Regions from separate parts of the Neisseria musculi genome, predicted to be linked through region 2. Evidence: predicted binding sites of a transcription regulator. Region 2 holds the regulator's gene; the other holds the start of a gene.
What was found. The regulator FNR, encoded in region 2, switches genes on or off when oxygen is low (the NO sensors DNR and NnrR bind a similar motif). The targets are predictions, from matches to a motif close to TTGATNNNNATCAA.

Region 1 (7,794 bases), 1.3 Mb from region 2:
GCTGGATCTGGGCTTGGAAGGCGTGATGGAATACACCAAAACCATCGGCCTTTATAAAACCAAATCGAAACACATTATCGAAACCTGCCGTATCCTGTTGGACAAACACAACGGCGAAGTGCCGCAAACCCGCGAAGCGCTGGAAGCCCTGCCAGGCGTGGGGCGAAAAACTGCGAATGTGGTGCTGAATACGGCTTTCGGCCAAATGGCGATGGCGGTGGACACGCATATTTTCCGAGTGTCCAACCGCACCAAAATTGCGCCCGGCAAAAACGTGCGCGAAGTGGAAGACAAACTGATGAAGTGTGTGCCGAAAGAATTTCTGCTCGATGCCCACCATTGGCTGATTCTGCACGGCCGTTACACCTGCAAGGCGCAAAAGCCATTGTGCGCGCGCTGCATTATCAACGATTTGTGTGAATACGGGGCGAAAGCCGTGCCTTAGTGTCCGGTTTGCCGGGAGAGCGGGTTTGGCACTCAATTTGCTTTGACAGGCCGTCTGAAACTTTTCAGACGGCCTCAAGTTTTTTGCACAGCAGAGTATTGAATATCTGCATGGTTTTCCGGTTAAGCGGCTGCAGCGGGAACAGATATTTTGAAAGTAGCCGCGTCTGTACCGGCTTTGCCGCTGTTTTTGTGCGGACAGGCCGTCTGAAACTTTTCAGACGGCCTGTGTCGGTTTTTAAAGGTTCCGGTTTGCAGAGCAAGGCTAGCCGCAGCCTTTACCGCCGCCGCAGCGGTCGCAGCCGCCGCAGGCAGAATTGCTGTTTTTGGGCTTGAACACAAATTTGCGCAGTATATACAGCACGCACGCCGCTACGATAATGCCAACGATAATATATTGTTCCATCAGAGAATCCTCGAGCTTAGCTGATAAACGATAAAGGCAAACAAATAGGCCAGTGCAAAGAGATAGCCGGTAATCATCAGGGTTTTGCGGGCGGATTTGGTTTCGCGCTTAATCACCGCCAACGTGGCCATGCACATCGGGGCGTAGATATACCAGGCCAAGAAAGCAAACGCAGTCGGCAGCCCCCAGTTGCTGCCCACAATCGGAACCAGCGCGTTTTGCACCGCGTCTTCCGAGCCTGTGCCCACAGCATATACTGTGCCCAGCGCGGCCACCACCACTTCGCGGGCGGCGATGCCGGGAATCATGGCAATGCACATCTGCCAGGTGAAGCCCAGCGGCGCAAACAGCGGCTCGATAAAGTGGCCGATGGTGCCGGCGAAGCTGTAATCGATGGCGGCGCCGGTTGCTCCTTCAGGCGGCGCAGGAAAGCTCACCAAAGCCCACAACACCACGCTTAAGGCGAAAATCACGGTGCCGGCGCGTTTTAAAAATGCTTTCACGCGATCCCACAGGCTGGTGGCGATGTGTTTGAAATTGGGCATGCGGAATGTGGGCAGCTCCATCAGCAGCGGAAACTGGCGGATGCCGGTTTGCCTGCGGGCAAAACGTTTCAGCACGAAAGCTGTTAATGCCGCCGAAGCGGTGCCCGCCACATACAGGGCAAACAGGGTCAGGCCTTGCAGATTAAACACGCCCCATACGGTTTGCTGCGGAATCACTGCAGCGATAATCAGCGCGTAAACGGGCAGCCGCGCCGAGCAGGTGAGCATGGGGGCAATCATAATCGTTGCCAGGCGTTCGCGCGGGTCTTGAATGGTGCGCGCCGACATCACGGCGGGCACGGCGCAGGCAAAGCTGGAGAGCAGCGGAATAAACGAGCGGCCGGAAAGCCCGCTTTTCGAGAGCAGGTTGTCGAGCAGAAAAGCGGCGCGCGGCAGATAGCCTGAATCTTCGAGCAGAAGGATAAATGCAAACAGAATGGTAATCTGCGGCAGAAACACCAGCACGCTGCCCATGCCGGCAATCACGCCGTTCACCATCAAATCCTGCAATATGCCGGCGGGCATCACGGCGGCCACCCATTCGCCCAATGCGCCGAAGCCGCCTTCGATGGCCTCCATTAATGGTTCCGACCACGAATAAACGGCTTGGAACACCAATAACAAAACCGCCGTCAAGATAACGAAGCCCCAAACCGGGTGCAGCACCAGTGCATCCAAGCGGCGGTGCCATTCGGGCAGCTTCATTTCGGTGCGCACTACTTGGCGCAGAATGTCTTCCACCTGCTCATACAGCGCGTTACTGTCGAGATTGTTGAGCAGGTGTTCGACCGCCTCCATATCCACGGGCTTGCCCGCGCGGCGCGGCAGTTTTGCAACCGCCTCGCGCACGCCGCTGATGCCGTCTTTGCTCACCGCCACTGTTTCCAACACCGGCACCCCCAGCAGTTTGCTGAGTTTGACCGCATCGATTTGCAGGCCTCTCGAGCGGGCGACATCGCTTAAATTAAGCGACACCGCCATCGGCAGCCCCAGTATTTTCAGCTCCAGCATCATGCGCAGGGTCATGCGCAGATTGGTGGCATCGGCTACGGCAATGATTGCATCGGGCTGCCGGCCGAGTTTGCCCAGCACCATATCGCGCGCCACCGCCTCATCGGGGCTGGTGGTGCGCAGGCTGTAGGTGCCGGGAAGGTCGATGATGTGGATGGAGGCATCATCGATAAATACCCCCTCGCGTTTATCGACCGTTACCCCCGGATAATTGGCCACTTTGGCGTTGGAGCCGGTTAATCCGTTGAACAAAACGGTTTTGCCGCAATTGGGCGCGCCAAGCAGCGCAAAATAGCTTAAAGAAACGGCATCGGCCTGCATATCGTATCCTTGCAGATGATGGGAATGATTTTTTAATTTTTCAGACGGCCACACAGATTGAGCGGAACAAAGGCCGTCTGAAAGCAGTTTAGAAATGTTCGGTTACCACGCGGCACATGATTTTGGCTGCCTCGGGCGCACGCAGGGCAAATTGCGACTGATTGCCCAAACGCACGGCAAGCGGCCCCTTGCCGAATGCGCCCACGGCAACCACCATCAGCGGCATACCGTTGGAAAAACCCAAATCGGCCAAACGGCGGCCGACCAAATCATCTAACCCGCCGAAAATGGCTTGCGGCCGGATAGAATCAATATGGGCATATGTGCCTTTGCTGAGAGAAGAGAGCGGAACCACGGCCATAAGAAACTTACTTTCTTGTTTGACGGTAACAATCGGAAAGCGGCAAGACGGATAAACAGCAAATAAACTAGTATTGGTTCTTATTTGATTGCAATATCATGCTAATACTTTTCAGCAAAATACTCAATTCAGTCTGTTAATCTATAAATAATAGTTTGAAACTTCTTGATATAAATCAGAAACAGGGAGTTGGTTGAATTGGGCAGCCGGCATGGAAAGGTTGGTTGCCACAGGGTGTTTCAGACGGCCGGATACCGGCGCAAAACAGTAAGCCGCAGACCATACCGAGCCGGTTCTGCTGCCGCTGCAACGGCTTGCACAACCGCTTTCTTTGAGCTGAGGCACAGAGCGTCCTGCCGGCGGTAAAGCGGGTTTATTATATTTCGGGTTTATTATATTTATAGTGTTGAAAATACTTTAGGCTTTGCCCTGCATATTGTGGTGTTCGACTTCAAAGCCCTGTTTACGATAGGCCTTGAAACGCTCGCGGGCATCGGCCAGATCTTCCAGGCCGGTGCCGATGATTTCCAGCACGCGGGCGGGTCGGGCAGGGGCATAACACCAAAAATCGGCAGAGACGTTCAGCACTATCGTGCCGGGTGCGGTTTCAGGCAGCGCTTCCCCGTAAGACACCAGCAGCGGCACGTTTTGCGGCAATGCCCGGCCGTGAACCCACAACTCGTGCGGCAGAAAACTTGCCGGATCAAACTGCCACAATTGCCTGTCCAGCCGCTCGGCTGCTTCGGGCGAATCTGCCCACAGCAGCACACGGCTGCTGCTTTTCACGGCGCGTTCCGCCAAGCGGCAAACGAAAGCGGCAGGATCGCCGACATGGGTGTAGAAAGTTGCTTTGGGCATGGCATCACCGCTGTTTCAAACGGCCTTCGGCAGGCTGATACAGGCCGTAACCTTTGAACGATTCACAAACATCACAGGCGTTATTTGCTGTTATTCCCGCGCAGGCAGACATTCAGATGTTTAGCATCCCGGTATGGGTTTAACCGATACTTCAATATTTTTATTTGCATTTCCCTGAGCGGGGATAACGGCATTTAAGCTTTTCAGACGGCTTCAGGTCGTCTGAAAAGATTTTTCAACGTGAATCCGCTGCATTTCCGTTAAGGCGCAGAGCGTTTTGAGTGCCGCCCGAATGGTTTGCGGCTCGCCGGTTGGCACTGAAAATGTGCGGATTGACTGCAAACATAAACGTTTAAACCTTAAACATAAAACAAACATAAAACGTTTTCCGGGTTTAAGATAAAACGGGAGCGGGGCGGCAAAAAAGCTGCGCCCGCTTTCAGACGGCCTAAGGCTCTGCAAAACCCGCGCCGCTCTCGCAGCAAGGCGGCAGAGTGCCAAGCTTCCAATGTGGCGCGGCAGGCAATCCTCAGGTTTCACACATAACCCGACACATCATGCCGGGGGCTTCAGCATATCGCGGCAGAGTGGAATTTAAAGGGGCGGGTTGCGCCAGCGGGCGTTGCGCAATGCCGCCCACCGCAAGGCCGCCGCACTGCCGGGCTCCGCTAGGGTTGCAGCTTGGCAATGCCGCCCATATAGGGTTGCAGCGCGGCGGGGATGTTGATGCTGCCGTCTGCATTCTGGTGGTTTTCCAGCACGGCTACCAACGTGCGGCCGACCGCCAGGCCGGAGCCGTTGAGCGTGTGCAGCAGGCGGTTTTTGCCGTTTTCGTCTTTGAAGCGTGCTTTCATGCGGCGGGCTTGGAAGTCTTCGCAGTTGGAGCAGCTCGAAATTTCGCGGTAGGTGTTTTGCGCCGGCACCCACACTTCCACATCATAGGTTTTGGCCGCGCCGAACCCCATATCGCCGGTACACAGCACAATCACGCGGTAGGGCAGCTCGAGCAGTTGCAGGATTTTTTCGGCATGACCGACCATCTCTTCCAGCGCATCATAGGAATGCTCGGGGCGGGTAATCTGCACCATTTCCACTTTGTCGAACTGGTGCTGGCGGATCAGGCCGCGCACGTCTTTGCCGTAGGCACCCGCTTCGGAGCGGAAGCAGGGCGAATGGGCGGTGAGTTTCAGCGGCAGTGTTTCAGACGGCACAATGCTCTCGGCCACGGTGTTGGTGAGCGTAACTTCGGCGGTGGGAATCAGATATTGCACAAGCTTGGTTTCATCGCCGCCGCGGGTAACGTGAAACAGGTCTTCGCCGAATTTGGGCAGCTGGCCGGTGCCGAACAGGGTGTTGCTGCTGACAATATAGGGCGTGTAATACTCGGTGTAGCCGTGGTGCAGCGTGTGGGTGTCGAGCATAAACTGCGCCAGCGCGCGGTGCAGGCGGGCGATTCGGCCTTTCATCACGGCAAAGCGCGCGCCGGAAAGCTGCGCACCCGTTTCAAAATCCAAACCCAGCGGCGCGCCCAAATCAACGTGGTCTTTGACGGCGAAATCAAACACGCGCGGCGCGCCGTAGCGGCGCACCTCCACATTCCCGCTTTCGTCCGCGCCCACCGGCACGCTCTCGTGCGGCAGGTTGGGAATGGCGGCCAGCCAGGCATCCAACTCGGCCTGCACGGCCTCGTAGTCGGCGGCGGCCTGTTCCAAATCTGCTTTAATCTGCGCCACCTGCGCCATCGTTTGCTCCGCTTCTTCGTGCCTGCCCGAACTTTTCAGGGCGCCGATTTTTTTCGACTCGCTGTTGCGCGCGGCCTGCAGCTCTTCGGTGCGGACTTGCAGTTGCTTGCGTTTGTTTTCCAGTGCTTCGAAGCGGGCGGTGTCGAGCGGGTAGCCGCGTGCGGCCAAACGCTCGGCCACGGCGGCGGTGTGGTTGCGGAGTTGTTGGATGTCTAACATGGTTTTTCCTGTGGTTTCGGGTAAACCTGCCGGAGCAGGCCGGTGATTGTAAACCAATTTGCGCCGTTGCCTGTGTTTCTGGCGCGGTAGTTTTGCGCCGTTGCGCTGTTTTTCTGTTTGGAGGCCGTCTGAAAACAGCGCGGGCAGGCCGTGGAGCTCCGTGGAGCTAAAGCGTCAGCGGGCAATGTTCAACGCCCGATACAATATTATATTTTGCAATATTTTCAGACGGCCTGCGCTTTCAGGGCGACAGTCTTTCTTTGTGCCAGATGCCGTTTTGCAAACGGTATTGGATGCGGTCGTGCAGGCGGCTGGGGCGGCCCTGCCAGAACTCCACACGGTCGGGCAGGACAATGTAGCCGCCCCAGTGCGGCGGGCGGGGCACGTGCAGCGGGTGTTGCAGGCCCACGGCGGCAGCGCGCGCCACCAATGCCGCTTTGCCCGAAATCACTTCGCTCTGCTCGCTGGCCCATGCGCCGATGCGGCTGGTGTAGGGACGGCTTTCGAAATATTCGTCTGATGCGGCTTCATCGAGTTTTTCTACCCGCCCTTCCACGCGCACCTGCCGCTCCAGTTCGGGCCAGAAAAAGGTGAGGGCGGCAAACGGCACGGCTGCCAGCGCGCGGCCTTTGCGGCTTTTATAGTTGGTGAAAAACACAAAGCCGCGCGGGTTGGTTTCTTTAAGCAGCACCTGCCTGCCTTCGGGGCGGCCGTCTGAATTGACGGTGGCCACGTTCATGGCGGTGGGTTCGTTTACTTCGGCGCGGATGGCTTCGTTGAGCCAGCGGTCAAACTGGGCAATAGGGTTGTCGCCGCATTCGGCTTCCGAGAGTTCCTGCCTGCTGTAGTCTTCGCGGATATGGTGCAGATCCATTGCGGTTTCCTAAACGGGTTGCATTAAGTTGGTTGGCCGTCTGAACAGGCCGGGGGGGATTTCAGACGGCCGAAGCCGCGGGCATTATTGTGCCTGCACGGTAAAGGGCATGCCTGCCCGCTGCCATTGTCCGCTTTCGTATTCGAGCGCGCCGGCAATCAGCGGGTGCCGGTCGAGCCAGTTGCGGTTGATGCGCAACACGAAGCCTTTGCCCCCATCGCTGTTGCGCAGCTGGGTGAAGGGCGGCAGATCCAACGGCAGGCGGGCGCGGCAGAACAGTGCGGCCAGCCGTAGCGAAAGAATGGCCGGCCATATGGCACTGCTGCCGGCCAAAGGCATCATTTTGCGCACATCGCCCCGGTGGCCGAGCACCAGCTGCGACAAAATATTCTGCTCTTTGCGCGAAAAGCCGGGCATATCGGCGTTTTCGAGAATATAGGCAGAGTGTTTGTGGTAGCCGGTGTGGGCGATATCGACACCGATTTCGTGCAGCAGCCCCGCCCAGTTGAGGTATTGCTGCCAATAGGCCAGCTCCTGCACGGGCATGTTTTGGGCGTGGCCGATGCTTTCCATAAACTTTTGCGCGGCAGCGGCCACGCGGGCGGCCTGGTTTTTGCTCACATGATAGCGTTCTTGGAATTCTGCGGTGGTTTGGTCGCGCATGTCTTCGTTGAGCTGGCGGCCGATCAGATCGTAAAACACACCATCGCGCAGGGCGGCCTCGGTTACCGTCATTTTTTCGATTTCCAGCTCTTCAAACGCGGCCGTCATCACGGCCAGCCCGCCGGCAAACACTTCGATGCGGTCGGGTTTCATGCCCTCCAGGCGCGCTTTTTTCACGCTGCCGGCGGCAATGATTTTGTCGGCCAGCTTTTTCATGCCCGCGTAGGTGATGTCGTGTTCCTGCGGGTTTTCGGCGGCAATCACATCGCGTATGGATTTGGCCGATCCCGAAGTGCCCACGGCGAAATCCCAGCCGCTGCGCTTCATCAGTTTGCTGATGCGCTGGATTT
Region 2 (7,794 bases):
GTGCCGAACAGGGCGAACGCATAAGCCAGCCATTTCCATTTGCTGCCCAAACCGCGCTCGATGTAATACATCGGGCCGCCCGACATTTCGCCTTTTTTATTGACCACGCGGTATTTTACTGCCAGCACGCCTTCGCCGTATTTGGTGGCCATGCCGAAAATGGCGGTTATCCACATCCAAAACACCGCCCCGGGACCGCCCGCAACCACGGCGGTGGCCACGCCGGCGATATTGCCCGTGCCGATGGTGGCCGAAAGCGCGGTCATCAATGCACCGAAATGCGAAATATCGCCATCGTGGTCGCTGCCGTCTTCTTTTTTGTGGTGCGGCATAAACGCCTGTTTGAGCGCATAGCCCAGCATACTGAATTGCAGACCCTTGAGCAAAACGGTCAGCAACACGCCGGTGCCGACAAGCAGCACCAGCATCGCCGGCCCCCAAACCCAACCGCCCACGGTATCAAAAAAATGATGTAAGGCTTCCATATTCACTCCTGATTGCTGACATTTTGTTCTGATGCCCAGCATTTCAGCACAAGGCGTAAAGAATTGCAAGCAGGGGTAAACCGCTCTAGCGCCGCTATCAAACCGAGGCCGTCTGAAAACTATTCAGACGGCCTCAAATACACACAAACAAAGCCCCGCAGGCAAACGGTTAATGCACCGCCACATCAGCCCTCAAATCAAATTTGGGAATCGGCACGGAAAACCGCCCGCCGCAACCGTCTTCAAATTCATAGCTGCCCTCCATGCAGCCCCACGGGGTGTTGAGACGGGCGCCGCTGCTGTAATAATAATCTTCGCCGGGATACAGCACGGGCTGCTCGCCCACCACGCCGACACCCGACACTTTTTCTACTGCACCGTGCGCATCGGTAATCTGCCAATGGCGCTTGCGCAGGGTAACCACTTCACCGCTGTTGTTGCGGATGGTGATGCCGTAGCCGAACACATATTGATCTTTGGCGATATTGCTTTGCTCTGCCAAAAAACTGGGTTCCACAATAATTTCGATTTCGTCCATCATACAAATTCCGGATAGTGATGTTCAGACGGCCTGTATTTTGGGTTACATCACCCTTGCGGCAATGTGCAGCACGGCCAGCGTAAAACCGGCGGCCACCGCATCATCAAGCATAATGCCCAAACCGCCGTGCAGGCGCTTGTCCAGCCACTTTATCGGCCAGGGCTTAAATGCATCAAACAGGCGGAACACGGCAAATGCGGCCAGCCACCACGTCCAATGAAACGGCACGAATGCGAGCAGCAGCAACATGGCAACCATTTCGTCCCACACAATGCCGCCGTAATCCATGATACCCAGTTCGCGTTCGGTATGGCTGCAAATCCATATTCCCCACCCAAAGAGGATAACGCACAACGCTGCCAGCCACCAACCCGTTATACCGGCCAAATACAAAACAAATGCTATCGGCAGTGCGGGCAGCGTGCCGAACGTACCCGGCGCCACCGGAGCCAAACCGCTGCCGAAGCCGAAGCCGAGCAGGCACAACGGCCGTTGCTTCAGCCATGAAAAAGTGGGTTTGAAATCACTCAAAATGATTGAATCCTAAAGAAGCCAACGCAACCGGCATACCGTTGGCGTTTAAAATATTCAGACGGCCGCGATCTTGCGTTATTCTGCCGATGCGCGTTACCGGCGTAGCGCTTGCCCTGCCTGCCTCAGCCACAGCACTGCGGCACGACCGTGGTGCGGTAAACACCAGCTCATAATCATCCCCGCCCGCCAACACGCAGCCGTATAGGGCCGTTTTATCCAAAACATCGTGTAACTGCGGCAAAGTAGGCACATTGTCGGCAAAAACCTCGGCTCCCACGCCCGAAGCCTGCAAAATATGGTCCAAATCCTGCGCCAGGCCGTCTGAAACATCTTGCGCAGCATGAGCCACCGGCAACAATGCCTGCCCCAAAGCCACTCTTGGCTCAGGTCGCAGCCGCGCCCGCTCGCAACAATCAAAAACCGCATCGGGCAAAGCAAACGTATGCCAATGATGGTGCAGTGCCGCAGCTGCCAAGCCCAACTGCCCCGATACCCACACATCGTCTCCCGCCTGCGCAGCATCCCGCCGCAACGCCCTGCCCTGCGGCAATTCGCCGACAATGGTAACATTAAATACCAAATCGCCTTTGGTGGTATCTCCGCCGATAAGCGTGATGCCGAAATGCTGCGCCAGCACAAACAAGCTGCCGCAAAACTCTGCCAACCAATCTTCCTGCAGCTGCGGCAAACCCGCCCCCAACAAAGCCCAGCGCGGCGAGGCACCCATTGCCGCCATATCCGAAATATTCACCGCCAACACTTTATATGCCAAATCAGCAGGTGCAACATCCCCAAAAAAATGCCTGTCTTTCAACAGCATATCGCTACTAAAGCACAAGTCATACCCTGCTCGCGGGCGGATAACGGCTGCATCATCGCCAATACCGATCAATACATCTGCATCGGCTTGGGAACGGTGTAAATAGCGGCGGATAAAATCAAATTCTTTCATAAAATAATCGTCAGGCCGTCTGAAAAAACAGGAGCCCGGCCAATCACCCGGCGTAACAAGCAACTGCTCTGCAACCAAACATCCCCGTTCGAATCCCGATTCGGTAAATCATTATAAACCGTTTACCCTCAAACCATACTGTCTCCTTTAACACAAAACCCCGCCGAAGCGGGGTTTGCTCTTCAACTTTCAGTTGATTAAGGACGGGTGTAGCCGTGATATTTGGAAGCGGGGCCGGGAATCCAACCTTCTTCAGAAGCAGGGCGCTCGCCCTCAACCTGACCCGGAGCAACCTGTTTGGTTACCAGCGTACGGATCTTAACATCTACACGGCGGTCAGGCTCGATACATGCAATCAGAGCAGTACGTTTTTTGGCTTTGGAAACTTTTTTACCTAAGTTGGCAACTTCGGCTTCGCAAGAAGCAGTCATGCGTGCTTGGGACTCGCCCAAACCAACGGCGGAAATCTTATTGGAAGCAACGCCTTGACCTACCAAGTAGTTGGCAACTACGTTAGCACGGCGCTCAGACAGGGCTTGGTTGTATTGCTCGGAACCCATAAAATCTGTGTGGCCCTCAACACGCACGGCTTCTACATTGGTGTTGCTCAAACGCTGGGCCAAAGCGTTCAGGGTTTCGGTAGCTTCGGGACGCAGATTGTCTTTATCGAAGCCGAACAGGGTGTTGGCAGACAGAGAAACGGTTTCATCGGCGTATTGGGGGGCGGTAGCTACCGGAGTAGCATCGCCACACTCGATGCGGCCTTGGGTTTCTTTATCGAAATAGGTATTTTTCCAGCACTCGCCATAGTTGTTGCGGACGATGGTTTGTTCGCGGTCAACGGTATAACCGTGTTTGGTATGCGCCTCACTGGCCATTGCGGTACCTGAAGCAACCAAGGCAACAAACAAGGTGCTTAATTTCAGCTGTTTGGTCATTTTATTCCCTCATCAAAGATTGTTATACAACGGGCGCAGAGCGTAGCCGCTGCAAATCACCAATATACAGGCCACTGTTGTAAACGGCGGCAAATCGGATATATCAGTTTGCACTATAAAGAAACGGAGGGCAAACTGTCAATACACAACTGCCCGCGCACAACGGCAAAGACCCGCTTCCCATTTCTAAATCATGCCGAAAAATCAAGCCCGTGTCATTCATTGGCAAGCAAAACAACATTTATACGCCAATCCCGTTGCACATAAACAACAATCAGCACCACTCTGCACTCATGACTGTTCAATATCAATAAAAGATTGTTTATTAAAAAACAAAAACTTTAAGCCCTTCAGTGGGGCAACCGGGCAGATTTTGCCAAAATGTGCTAAATTGGCAGCCCTTTGTCGTACAGAATCCACAAGCTCCGCCGCTTGGTTTTTCTTGGCTTTTTTAAGATGAAATTACAGCAATTACGCTACGCACTCGAAGTTTACCGCCACAATCTGAATGTGTCTGAAGCTGCCGAGGCTCTGTTTACATCGCAACCCGGCATTTCCAAGCAAATCAGACTGCTGGAAGAAGAATTGGGAATACAGATTTTTATCCGCAGCGGTAAGCGCGTAGTTTCGGTTTCCCAGCCCGGCAAAGTGGTTTTGGAACTGTCCGAGCGGATTTTGCACGATGTGCAGAATATTAAAAATATCGGCAGTGAGTTTACCGGACACGACAGCGGCCCGCTGACCATCGCCACCACCCACACGCAGGCACGCTATGCGTTGCCTGCCATTGTGGCTGAATTTGTGCAGCGTTACCCCAAAGTGCGCCTGACCATCAAGCAGGGCAGCCCTGATACACTTGCCCAAATGGTGCTAAGCGGCAACGCCGACTTTGCCATTGCCACCGAAACATCGGAGGAAAGCGGCGAATTGAGAAAACTGTCCTGCGAAACATGGACATATGCGGCAATCGTACCGGACGGCCACCCGCTCTTGGACTGCCGCCATCCGCTGACAATTGAAGATTTGGCAGCTTTTCCGCTGGTAACTTATGAATTTGCCCTTAACCACAACAACAATATCGCCCGTGCATTCCAAAAGGCCCGGCTGGATTTGCCCGCTGTGGCTTTATCTTCGGCCGATACAGATGTGTTGAAAACCTATGTACGGCTGGGCTTGGGCGTAGGCTTAATGGCAAAAATGGCTTATGACGGTAAAACAGACGGGGATTTGCACCTAATCGATGCATCGCACTTGTTCGAGCCTTCCCACACCTACATCGCGCTGCGGCCTGATACTTATCTGCGCGGCTATACCTATGAATTCATTAATTTGTTCTCCCCCAAACTAACCCGTATGCAGATAGATAAAATATTATACGCGCCGATTGAAGAAGATTTTTCCATCTGAATCTTGATTGAACATATTGACTTGATTGAACATATTGAAAGGCAAAGGCCGTCTGAAACAGCATTTTTCAGACGGCCTGCTTTCTGTTAATGGTTGATTTCAAATGCCTATACGGCATGCTCGCAACCGGAAACCATTTTCTTCAGCACTTGCGGCTGTAAGATTTTAATGTGTTTGTGTTCGACCAAAATCAGCCCTTCGTGATGAAATTTCGACAGGGTGCGGCTGACGGTTTCCAGCTTCAGCCCCAAATAACTGCCGATTTCTTCGCGCGACATCCGCAAAATGAAGTCATTGGCAGCAAAACCGCGGGCATACAGACGACCGGAGAGATTGAGCAAAAAAGCCGCCAACCGCTCTTCGGCGCGCATATTTCCCAACAGCAGCATCACCCCCTGGTCACGCACGATTTCCCGGCTCATCAAGCGGAAAAAATGGTTTTGAAGGCTGGGAATATTCTGCCCCAATTCTTCCATATGCAGAAACGGAAGCTCGCACACCTCGCTGTCTTCCAACGCCACGGCATCGCAACTGTGGGTCTGCGTACAGATGCCGTCCATGCCGATCAGCTCGCCCGACATAAAAAAACCGGTTACCTGGTCGCGCCCGTCCTGACTGGCGATAGTGGTTTTGAAAAAGCCTGTACGAATGGCAAACAAAGAAGCAAAAGGCTCGCCTGCGCGAAAGAGATATTCGCCTTTTTTCAAACGGCGGCTTTGGCGGATAACGGTATCCAACTGGGCAAATTCGGTCGGCATCAACCCAACAGGCAGGCACAGTTCGCGCAAGGAACATGTTGAACACAGCGTTTTCATCTGATGCTGGGCAGTGTGTGCAGGCATGGCAGGCACCTTTTCTTCTAAGCAACTTCCATTTATCATTTATATAGTAGAGCCGCGACTTAAGGACTATTGACTCCGGTCAAGGCTTGTTTATGATAGTGCGGATATTCTATCAAACTACCTTTGATTTGCCTATCTACCCCCGAATCAAGAAAACCATTTAATGAAAATTATAAATATACATAACCACACCGAAACCGAATTCGACCGCAGGCTGATTGCCTCGCTGCCTTCCAGCGGCCCCCGCTACACTTCCTATCCAACTGCCGACCGCTTTCACGGCAGCTTTAGCGAAACCGATTATATAAAATCGCTTGAGGCGCGAAACGCAGGGGCCTTAAACAAGCCCTTGTCGCTTTATATCCACATTCCTTTCTGCAACACCATCTGCTATTACTGCGGCTGCAACAAAATCATCACGAAAGACAAATCCCGCGCCGATGCCTATATCGAATATCTCGAAAAAGAGATGGCGCTGCTCGCCCCGCATCTGAACGGCCGCCACCAGCTGGCCCAACTGCACTTCGGCGGAGGCACGCCCACGTTTTTGAGCGACGGCCAGTTGGAGCGCGTTTTTGCGATGATACGGCGTTATTTCGACTTGGTTCCCGGCGGGGAATATTCGATAGAAATCGACCCGCGCAAAGTCAGCCGTGAAACCGTACTGCATTTGGGCCGCTTGGGCTTCAACCGCATGAGTGTGGGCATTCAGGATTTCGACCCTAAAGTGCAACAAGCGGTCAACCGCGTGCAAACCGTTGAAGAAACACGCGAAGTGGTCGATGCTGCACGCGAAGCGGGCTTCAAATCAGTAAGCGTGGATTTGATTTACGGCCTGCCGCACCAGTCTATCGAAAGCATCAAGCCCACTCTCGAAACCGTGCTTTCGCTCGACCCCGACCGCCTGGCGCTCTACCACTATGCCCATCTGCCGCATATTTTCAAGCCGCAGCGCCGCATCGACACCGAAGCCGTGCCCGGCAGCGAAGAAAAACTCGATATTCTGCAATACGCCGTACAAACACTCACCGCACGCGGTTATGTGTTTATCGGCATGGATCATTTCGCCAAGCCCGGCGACGAGCTTTCACGCGCCTTGAAAGAAGGCCGTCTGCAACGCAATTTCCAGGGTTATTCCACTTATGCCGACTGCGATCTGATTGCCCTGGGTGTATCCTCTATCGGCAAAACCGCCAACACTTATGTGCAGAACGAGCGCGATATCGATGCTTACTATGCCGCCATCGATGCCGGCCGCCTGCCCGTGATGCGCGGCTACCGCCTCAACCAGGACGACTTATTGCGGCGCAACATCATTCAAGATCTGATGTGCCGTTTCACCTTAGATTTCCGAGTGTATGAACATATGTTCGGCATCTCGTTTGCCCATTATTTCCAAACCGAGCTGGCAGATTTGCGGCAGTTGGCCGAACTCGGCCTGCTGGCAGTCAAACCGCACGGCCTGCAGATTACGCCCAAAGGACGGTTCTTAATCCGCAACATTGCCATGGTGTTCGACTACCACTTGCGCCATAAAGAAACCACGGCGCAATATTCCAAAACGGTTTAGCAGCGTGTCGCAGGCAAAGTTGAACCGAGGTGGGTTTGCCAATAAAGCCGGGGCCGTCTGAAACCCGTGTTTGCCCGCTCCCTGTGTCCACTGCCGCATCGCGTGGCGCGGATATTGCCTGCACCTTGCCCAATAAGGTTTCAATGTGCGGTGCCGGCGCTGCATATTGTGCGGATACCGTTTTCCGGTTCTGCGCAATATCTCCCCCAATCCGATACAGACCGCTGTTTTTTTCAGACGGCCTAAGTTACAAGCCAATCCAATAAAATCAAGCACAACGCGATAAGCTGCAGGCTGCGCCGCAAAGCAAACCAACGCTGCCGTTATTTAAGCCGGCCGGCTTATTTTTGCAAAATTCCGGCCTTTCATAGCCCGCAAGCAGCACAAACTGCCGCTCCTGCCACCATGCCGTCATGGTGAACCCGCCCCCGTTTCCATTACGGTATTGCTGCACCCCGCGCCGGAAATGACAGGCACGACAAACCTTATCCCTGCAACGGCTCACTATCCCGTGCCGTTAATTAT

Region 1: H7A79_RS06480 (FeoA family protein) is a predicted target of FNR. The motif match lies at 3,254-3,267, and genes of this name have one in related genera.

Annotation. Positions count from the first base shown of each region.
Region 1 covers NZ_CP060414.2:1,221,834-1,229,627, reverse strand. The annotation lists gene nth (endonuclease III) at 1-445, shown strand, start outside; gene H7A79_RS06490 (FeoB-associated Cys-rich membrane protein) at 710-850, opposite strand; gene feoB (ferrous iron transporter B) at 850-2,727, opposite strand; gene H7A79_RS06480 (FeoA family protein) at 2,816-3,088, opposite strand; gene H7A79_RS06475 (DNA polymerase III subunit chi) at 3,506-3,946, opposite strand; gene serS (serine--tRNA ligase) at 4,615-5,907, opposite strand; gene pdxH (pyridoxamine 5'-phosphate oxidase) at 6,149-6,781, opposite strand; gene ppx (exopolyphosphatase) at 6,866-7,794, opposite strand, start outside.
Region 2 covers NZ_CP060414.2:2,492,307-2,500,100, reverse strand. The annotation lists gene H7A79_RS12910 (alanine/glycine:cation symporter family protein) at 1-485, opposite strand, end outside; gene apaG (Co2+/Mg2+ efflux protein ApaG) at 655-1,026, opposite strand; gene H7A79_RS12900 (phosphatidylglycerophosphatase A family protein) at 1,069-1,557, opposite strand; gene thiL (thiamine-phosphate kinase) at 1,550-2,512, opposite strand; gene H7A79_RS12890 (OmpA family protein) at 2,710-3,450, opposite strand; gene H7A79_RS12885 (CysB family HTH-type transcriptional regulator) at 3,907-4,857, shown strand; gene fnr (fumarate/nitrate reduction transcriptional regulator Fnr) at 4,965-5,699, opposite strand; gene hemN (oxygen-independent coproporphyrinogen III oxidase) at 5,863-7,269, shown strand.